DNA from 2 places in the Arthrobacter sp. TJ-178 genome. Region 1 is predicted to be linked to the other one. Evidence: riboswitches for the same ligand, from Rfam matches in the RefSeq annotation. Region 1 holds a riboswitch; the other holds the start of a gene.
The links. A riboswitch is a leader RNA that binds a small molecule or an ion and turns the genes downstream of it on or off. The one in region 1 is predicted to bind cyclic di-AMP.
Positions count from the first base shown of each region.

Region 2: linked by a shared signal. The riboswitch ahead of AC4D2Q_RS16805 (M23 family metallopeptidase) and the one ahead of AC4D2Q_RS09945 (LysM peptidoglycan-binding domain-containing protein) in region 1 are both predicted to bind cyclic di-AMP.

Region 1 is NZ_JBZCNK010000003.1:86,200-90,386, forward strand. It holds gene AC4D2Q_RS09935 (sensor histidine kinase) at 1-409, shown strand, start outside; gene AC4D2Q_RS09940 (hypothetical protein) at 480-1,052, shown strand; gene AC4D2Q_RS09945 (LysM peptidoglycan-binding domain-containing protein) at 1,224-2,156, opposite strand; cyclic di-AMP (ydaO/yuaA leader) riboswitch at 2,165-2,317, opposite strand; gene AC4D2Q_RS09950 (response regulator) at 2,574-3,218, opposite strand; gene AC4D2Q_RS09955 (sensor histidine kinase) at 3,206-4,187, opposite strand, start outside.
Region 2 is NZ_JBZCNK010000007.1:92,765-96,951, reverse strand. It holds gene serC (phosphoserine transaminase) at 1-541, opposite strand, end outside; gene AC4D2Q_RS16810 (iron-dependent transcriptional repressor DtxR) at 770-1,468, shown strand; cyclic di-AMP (ydaO/yuaA leader) riboswitch at 1,534-1,746, shown strand; gene AC4D2Q_RS16805 (M23 family metallopeptidase) at 1,911-2,519, shown strand; cyclic di-AMP (ydaO/yuaA leader) riboswitch at 2,638-2,803, shown strand; gene AC4D2Q_RS16800 (NlpC/P60 family protein) at 2,807-3,715, shown strand; gene AC4D2Q_RS16795 (NlpC/P60 family protein) at 3,748-4,187, shown strand, end outside.

The DNA of each region.
Region 1 (4,187 bases):
CGTGCGGTTCTCCGTGGGGAGCAGCGGACGCGTTGCTGTGATTCGCGTCGCCGATGACGGAGCCGGATTTCCGCCAGGCTTTACCCGGCAGGCGTTTGAACGGTTTGCCTCCGTACGAAACCGGGAAACGGGCGGCGCAGAGGGCGACAGCGCAGACGGAGACGGCACCGGCACTGAAGGCAACGGCGCTGAAGGGGACGGAACCGAAGGGGACGGCGCCGGCGCAGGAGAAGAGAACGTGGCGCCGAGACACTACGGGCTGGGGCTCGCCCTCGTAGCGGAAATCGCTGCCCGCTATGGCGGCAGTGTCCGCGCCCTCCCGGCCGGAGGAGGACCCGCAGCCGCCGGCCGCTCCGGCGGCGTGGTGGAAGTTCGCCTTCCCCTGGCCGGGGGACGGCGCGGGGTCTAAGAATCTTCGAAGAATCGGCTCCGAAAATAAGAGTGTCAGCACATCCACTCTTCGAAAGGTGCATGAAACGATGGCATTTCGGGACAAGGCCAGGGGCCCGCTGGGATGGATCCTGGGCGTAGTTGGCGGTCTGATCCTGTTGGTCGGCTCCTTTTTTGCCGGTATGGCCACGGCCGACACAACTGCGGATTCGGAACAGGCCTCTGTGACTGAACAGCAACAGGAGCAGCAGGGCCAGGAGTCCGAATCCGAGTCTGAGTCTGGCGCCGAGACGCGGCACGAGCGCGACGGCGATGGCGACAAGGCAGAGAAGGACAAGGCAGACAAGCCAGACAAGGCGGATAAGGACAAGACGGATCAGGGAACTGAGACAGACCCGGACACCCAGGAGGAGAACTCAGACGGGGAATCCGCGCCGGATCAGGGCAGGAACGACGGCGACCGCAAGGTGCGCGACGATGAGGGAGATGTCCGCGGCGACGGCGACGGGCCTGCCCGCGACGGCATGACCGAGGACGGCCCCGGGCACGGCCACGGCGGCCGGCATCACTCTGACGCTCCGGACGCTCCGGACTCCCAGGAACAGCAGGACGGCCCGGAACAGCAGGACTCCCAGGACGGCCAGGACGGTCCGGAAGCCTGACTCCTGGCGGACCTGACACTGCGCGCAAATCCGCGCACATCCACGCACGTCGAACTAAACGCTCAACGGCAAAAAGGAACGCCCGGCCAGCTGGCCGGGCGTTCCTTTTTATGGATCCATCAGATTGCAGGTCCGTTCGCTTCCCGCGCTCTGATGGGAGCTAGTGCGTGATTACGCTACGCGGTAGTACACGGCGCCGGAACCAACGTTGGCGCTCTCCAGTACAGTCTGGTTGCCGCCCCATCCGCTGTGGATGGCCTGGCCGTTGCCTGCGTAGATGGCGATGTGGGCAACGCCCATGCCGCCGTCGGCGTAGTAGGCGATGTCGCCCGGCTGGGGGTCGGAAACCGGGGTTCCGTAAGCAGCAAGCTGCGCGGGAGCCAGGTCGCCAACCGAGTGGCCGGCTGCCCGGAGGGCAACCTCAACCAGAACGGTGCAGTCCTGGGCGGCACCCATCTGGGCGTATGCGGAGCTGAGCATGATGGCGTTGGTGCCGCTAGCAGCGGGAGCGGCAGCCGGCGTCACGGAGGAAGCCTGCGTGCTGAAGGTGCTGAAGTCGGCCACGGCGGCGGTCTCTTCCACCGGAGCGGCGTAGGAGACTGCAGCGGGAGCGTCATAGGACACTGCTGCAGGAGCATCGTAGGACACTGCAGCCGGTGCGGCGTAAGCAGCTTCAACAGCAGCGCCGCCGGCGTACGTGATGACATCGCCGGGGTAGATGATGGAATCCAGCGAAAGGCCGTTCAGCGCCAGGATGTCGTCAAGGGTGACGGCGTAGGTGCTGGCGATGGCGCTCAGGGTGTCGCCGGACTGGACCACGTGGGTGGATGCTGCGGCGGGGGCAGGAGCCTCAACCGGAGCAGCTGCGGGAGCTACCGGAGCAGCCGGAACGGCTACAGCAGCAGGGGCGGTGTAGGACTCGGTCGAGTCGTTGGCGATGACGCCTGCCGAAGCGGGGCCGGCCATGCTGAGCACCAGGCCGGAGCCTGCTGCCAGGACAGCTGCTGCGGTGCCGATGGTGCGGGCCTTGCCGGTGGTGGCGTTTGCAAGTGCAGTCCACAGTCCGGTGTTGTCGGCGCTGTGGGTTCCACGAGTATTGTTCAACAAAATAAGTTACCTCTCCCGATACCTGCGAGGTGAGCTGTCGGATGCGGATGGGAGTCATCCGGTCCGCCGAAGAAACCTCGGCTGACTTAACCCCAAGGATTCATAAGGAACCCGTAAGTGGTTCCCCCGCCTCTGCCGAAGTGTGAAATCTGTGGACCTTGACCAGCGGCAGAGCTAGGTAACAAGTCAAGGGAGCCGCTTCAGATAACGGCATGAGTACTACCGTACAAGACGGTTACGGGATGGTAACTATTTAGTAACGAAGCTCGCACGGAGGCGTGAGTGGCACCTCTGGAGTGGCCTGTGGGTGCCGGCACAGGAGGTTCCCAAACCCGCGTCAGCACGGGGATTTAGTGCCGTTTAGGTCCCCGGATACGCCTGGGTCCGCAGGTACGGCTAAGCCCGCAGATACGCCTAGGTCCGCAAATACGCCAACGTGGCCAGTACGCGGCGGTGGCCGCTGTCCGACGGCGAGAGGCCCAGTTTCGCGAAGATGTTGCCGATGTGCTTGCTGACAGCTGTCTCGGATACGGAGATGGTCCGGGCAATGGCGGTGTTGCCCAGGCCCTCGGCCACCAGCCCCAGCACTTCAAACTCGCGGGGAGTCAGGGACCGGATGGGGTCCAGGGTGCTGCGCCGGCTGAACAGCTGGGCGATGACCTCCGGATCCATGACGGTTCCGCCGGCCAGGACCCGGCGCAGGCCCTCGACAAAATCGCCCACTTTGCCCACGCGTTCCTTTAAGAGGTAGCCCACACCCTGGGCACCGGAGGCCAGCAGCCGGCTTGCGTACCGGTCCTCAACATAAGCGGACAGGACAAGGACCGGAAAGTCCGGCACCCGAGAGCGAAGTTCCAGGGCAGCGCGCAGCCCCTCGTTGGTGAAGGTCGGCGGCATCCGCACATCAAGGACGGCGCCGTCGGCACTGCCGGGTTCAAAGCCTGCCAGCAGGTCCTCGGCATTGTCCGCGGAGCCAACCACCTCAAATCCCTCGCCCTGCAGCAGCAGCTCAAGCCCCGCGCGCAGCAGAGCATCATCTTCGGCGATCAGAAGGCGCATGGAAGCTCCACCCTTAGTTCGGTTGGCCCGCCGGGCGGACTGGTCAGATACAACGTGCCGCCGAAGGCAGCAGCCCGGCGGGCAATTCCGGCCAGGCCGGTGCCGGACCCGGCCGCGGGGTCGCCGGCCCCCGCAACGGCAGCGCCGCCGCGCCCGTCGTCGTTCACCCGGACCACCAGCACATCCTCGCGCGGTGCGGTTTCTGTGCGCAGGAGCACTTCGATGTGCGAGGCGTCGGAATGTTTCGCTGCGTTGGTCAGGGCTTCGGCCAGGACAAAGTAGGCGGCGGATTCCACCGCTGCGGGAGCACGCTGCAGTCCCTGCACGTCCAGCGAACAGCTGATGGGGGACCTGCTGGTCAGTGCCGATGCCGCTCCGTCCAGGCCCAGCTCATCCAGGACCGGCGGATAAATGTCGTGTACCGCTTCCCGCAGACCGGCCAGGGCTTCGGTGGCGGCGTCCTGGGCACGCCCGATAAAGGGCATTGCGGCAGCGGGATCACTCTCCGCCGCCCGCTGCGCCAGCCCGAGCATCATCACCACTCCCACCAGCCGGTTCTGCGCTCCGTCATGCAGCTCACGTTCGATGCGGCGCAGCTCTGCTGCGTGGGCCGTCAGTGCGCTGGCGCGGGCAGCGGAGAGATCCTGGATCCGGCGGGCGAGCTCGTCATACCGGCGGGGCGAGAGGATCGCCAGCGTGCCGCCGCTGAGCCGGCGGGCCATCCACGGCGGCAGCAGCCAGGCGGCAACGCCGTAGACGAGGCCCAGCAGGACGGTGAATCCTGCGGCGGGCCAGCTGGTCACGGGAACTACAAAATCGAGCGGCGCGGACTGCGGAAACAGCGGCCACCACGGTGCCGTCCCTATATACAGCACGGCGGCCAGCGGCAGGGCCACCGCAAGACAGCCGGCCAGCAGCGCAAAAGCACAGTGGAACAGCAGCCAGGAAACATCCCGCTTGGTTTCCGGT
Region 2 (4,187 bases), on a different contig from region 1:
CCGCCGCCGAAGTGGCATCAATCAGGATCAGGGAACCGGGGTCCGCGCCGGCAACGCGTGCCACCGGGGCGGCAACACCCGTGGACGTCTCATTCTGGGGCCAGGCATAGACATCCACCCCGGATTCGGCCGCCGCAACGGAACGGGTGCCCGGTTCGGCCTTGATGATGGAGGACGGTGCAAGGAAGGGTGCCTTGTCGGTGGCAGCGGCGAACTTGGAACCGAACTCGCCGAAGGACAGATGCTGGGCCTTGTCCTGGACCAGCCCAAAGGATGCCACATCCCAAAATGCGGTGGAGCCGCCAACGCCAAGCACCACTTCATAACCCTCCGGGGCGCGGAAGAGACTCGACAGTCCCTCGCGGATGCTGCCCACCAGGTTGCGGACGGGAGCCTGTCGGTGGGACGTGCCCAGCAGGCGGGCTCCGGCGCGGGACAGTGCCTCCAGCTGCTCCGGACGAACCTTTGACGGACCGGCCCCGAACCGCCCGTCCCTGGGAAGGAGTTCGGCGGGGATCTTTACTGCGGCTGTTTCGCCCATGGGGTGTCGCTCCAAGCGGTAGGCAGGGTGCTCTGATGTGCCTTTCATTCTGCCCCACCGCCCCGTCCGCATGCGATTTGTGAACCCGCACGCCGGGACGTCCGGAGCCGACGGAATTATCTGCCCTTTGTCCGGATGAGCTAACGTATTGGCAGTACTGACCTGTGGGGGCGGCGTCCGCCGTTGTTCTCCTGATCTTCCCAATTGAGTACCTAGGAGCGGCCTGCCATGACGGACCTCATTGACACCACCGAAATGTATCTGCGGACCATCCTGGAGCTCGAAGAAGAGAACATCGTGGCTCTCCGGGCGCGCATCGCCGAGCGGCTGCGCCACTCCGGGCCAACCGTGTCCCAGACGATCGGGCGGATGGAGCGGGACGGCCTGGTGGTGGTCTCGGGCAACCGGCACCTGGAGCTGACCGAGCAGGGCCGCCGCCGCGCCACTGAAGTGATGCGCAAGCACCGGCTGGCCGAACGCCTGCTCTCGGACGTGATCGGCCTGGACTGGGCTTACGTCCATGACGAAGCCTGCCGCTGGGAACACGTCATGAGTGAGCGCGTGGAGCGGCGGCTGTACGACCTGCTGGGGCATCCCACGGAGTCGCCCTACGGCAACCCCATTCCGGGTCTCGCCGAGATTGGCGGCGTGGCCGCTGAACCGTTCCACGACGGCGTGACCAACCTCGTTTCCGCTGTGGCGCAGGCGGAGCCGGGAACCAAGATGAAGCTGGTCCGGCTGGCCGAACCGGTCCAGGTGGAACCGGAACTGCTCTGCCAGTTCGATGAGGCGGGTTTGCGCCCCGGAGCGGAGATCAGTGCCGAAGTGGTGGCGGGCTACATTTCTGTGCGCGTTCCCGGAATCGAAGGCGCCCTGGAACTTCCTCCAGAGGTGGCTGCCCACGTGTTTGTATCCACACTCGGATAACGAAATGGTCTCTTTTGGGCATCTTCACCTATAGTGACTTACTGACGTTGAAATAACACCGTTATCCGGGCCTTACGCCGAACCCTGCCACTGGCCCGGAATTACATAGTTCAGGCAGGGGCGGAGGACCCATCACCGGCAGCTTGAGCTGCCTTGGGGTGAAGCCTCCAGCATCAGCACTGCCCCCGCATCGACGGTGCGGCCCGTCGCTGAATGCGGGGCCGAGTTTCTCCACTCGAATCCGACAGCTAACTTCGCAGGCATATGAGAGAGGTATACCTTGTCGAAGCATGCTGCCCCGGGCAGGCGCCGCGCGTCTGCCCCGGCCCCCGCTCCACGCCCGGACAACGGCCCCAGATCCGGCCGCCGCCGAGCAGAATCCAGAAACCGCTCCATCGGCGGTGCCGCACAAAAAGTCGCCATTACCGCAGCAGCCTCGGGCATGATCCTTACTGCTGCGGTCCCCACCACCGCAGCCGTGAGCGAACCAGCCCAGGAAATGCAGCCTGTCGCCGTGGAAGCGCCGGTAGTTTCAGCGGATCCCGCAGCCGCCGTTAACTTTGACCGGCCCGCCCTGAGCAGCCGGTTTGACCCGGAAGCAAAGCTCCACCACGTGGCTGTGGCGTCCGGTGCGGAGATTTCCGCCGGTGCATCCGCGGGCGCTCTTGCCCGACCGCTGGCCTCGGAGCTCGTTCAGACGTCCGGCTTTGGCTACCGCGTCAGTCCCATCACCGGTGCCGCAGACGAGCTGCACCGCGGCCAGGACTTTGCCGCTGCCTGCGGCACGGATGTCACGGCTGCCGCAGCCGGCACCGTAACCTTCTCGGGCTGGCACGACTTCGGCGGCGGAAACCGCGTGGTGGTTGATCACGGCAACGGCGTGGAAACCACGTACAACCACATGTCCAGCCTGGCTGTGGCCGTGGGGGACAAGGTGGAGCGCGGCGCCCTGGTGGGCGCCAGCGGCACCACAGGCGCCTCAACGGGCTGCCACCTTCACTTTGAAGTGATGGTCAACGGCGAGGTCGTTGACCCGCTCGGTTGGCTGTGACCGCAGGATAACCATTTCGTGACCTGAACGTGACATTCGACAAATGTTGTTGTAGGGTCGTCCTCGTGCTTGATCGGCCAAAGGTCGGGCACCCTCGAACAGATCGCCGAGCTCTGCCACTGTTTGAGGTCCGTTCGCAACATCGCATGGCAGAGGCGGGGGAACCACATTCGGGTTTCGAAAGAAACCCTAGGGGTTAAGTTGCACGGGCCTTACCGCCCACGCAGCCGGGTGACTCCCATCCGAATCCGACAGCTCACCTCGTAGGCATTGGGAGAGGCAAACTTGTGTCATCAGTAGCTCACGGCCGCCGTCGCGCGTCCGCAGTCCAGTCGAGCCCCGTTTCAGCACTGTCCCGGGCCGTCACCTCCAATGTTGGAACCATCGGCCGCCAGGCCGCCGTCGTCGTTGCCGCTTCAGGCCTCGTCCTCGCTGCAGGCCTTCCCGCCCAGGCAGCCCCCAGCACCGACCGCCAGGTACTCGAAGCCACCCCGCTCAGTGTCGTAACTTCAACCGGCGCTGTTTCTGTCTCCGCACAGGCACCGTTTGAGCTGGCCACCATGCAGCCCGTCTCCTCCGTTTCCGGAGCGGACTACCGCGCCCGCATCGCAGCAGAAGAAGCGGCTGCCGCCGCTGAAGCCGCTGCTCAGGAACAGGCAGCTGTTCAGGCTGAGCAGGCCGCTGCAGTTCAGGCCGAGCAGGCTGTTCAGGCTGAGCAGGCAGTTGCCGCTCAGACGCAGCAGGCTTCCGCACCGCTGGCAGCCACCACTGCCAACTGGGCCCCCGCGGCCAACACGCCGGCTCAGGCCCAGGCTGCTGCCCCGGCACCCGCCGCTGCAGCTCCCGCACCGGTTCAGGCTCCGGCCCCCGCACCGGCTCCGGTAACCAGCGGCGTCGGCGCAGCACTCGTTGCTTCGGCCTACGCGCAGCTCGGTGTTGCTCAGGACTGCACCGCCATGGTGGAGAATGCACTGCGCTCCGTCGGCAAGTCGGTGGGCGACCTCGCCCCCGCACAGTTCTACGCTTTCGGCTCGGTTGTTGGCTCGCCCGAGCCCGGCGACCTCGTCATCACCTCCGGCCACGTAGCCATCTACGTGGGCAACGGCCAGGTCATCAGCGGCGGCTTCGACGGTATGAACACCGTGCTGCACCCGCTGTCCTACCTCGGCGGCGCAAGCTTCGTCCGCGTCAGCTAAGCCCTGTTGCAGATAACGGAGATTGCACCCGCATGACATCTACAACTGAGCGCGCCCGTCACCGGGCGCCCGCAGCGCGTACCGCTGCGCTGAGCACGCTTGCGCAGGCAGTGTCCGCCAACGCCGGAACCTTTGGGCGTCAGGCCGCTGTGGTAGTTGCCGCATCAGGCCTGGTTCTGGGCACCGGCGTTGCGGCCAACGCAACAGGTTCCGATGTGGTCCGCAGCGCGGAAACCAGCACGTTGGATCTGGCGGCGTCTACGCAGCTGATGGTTCCCGCAACCGCCATGGTGAGCTTTGACCGTCCGGCCGTGGCCGGCGTCATTCTGGCCCCCGAAGCGCAGCCTGAGGAAACTCCGTCTGAGGAAGTGCAGCCTGTTGCTGCGCAGCCGCAGGCAACCGAGCCCCAGGCAGCGCCGGCAGCGCAGCCGCTGCCGGCCGAGGCTCCTTCACAGGCACCTGCCCAGGCAGT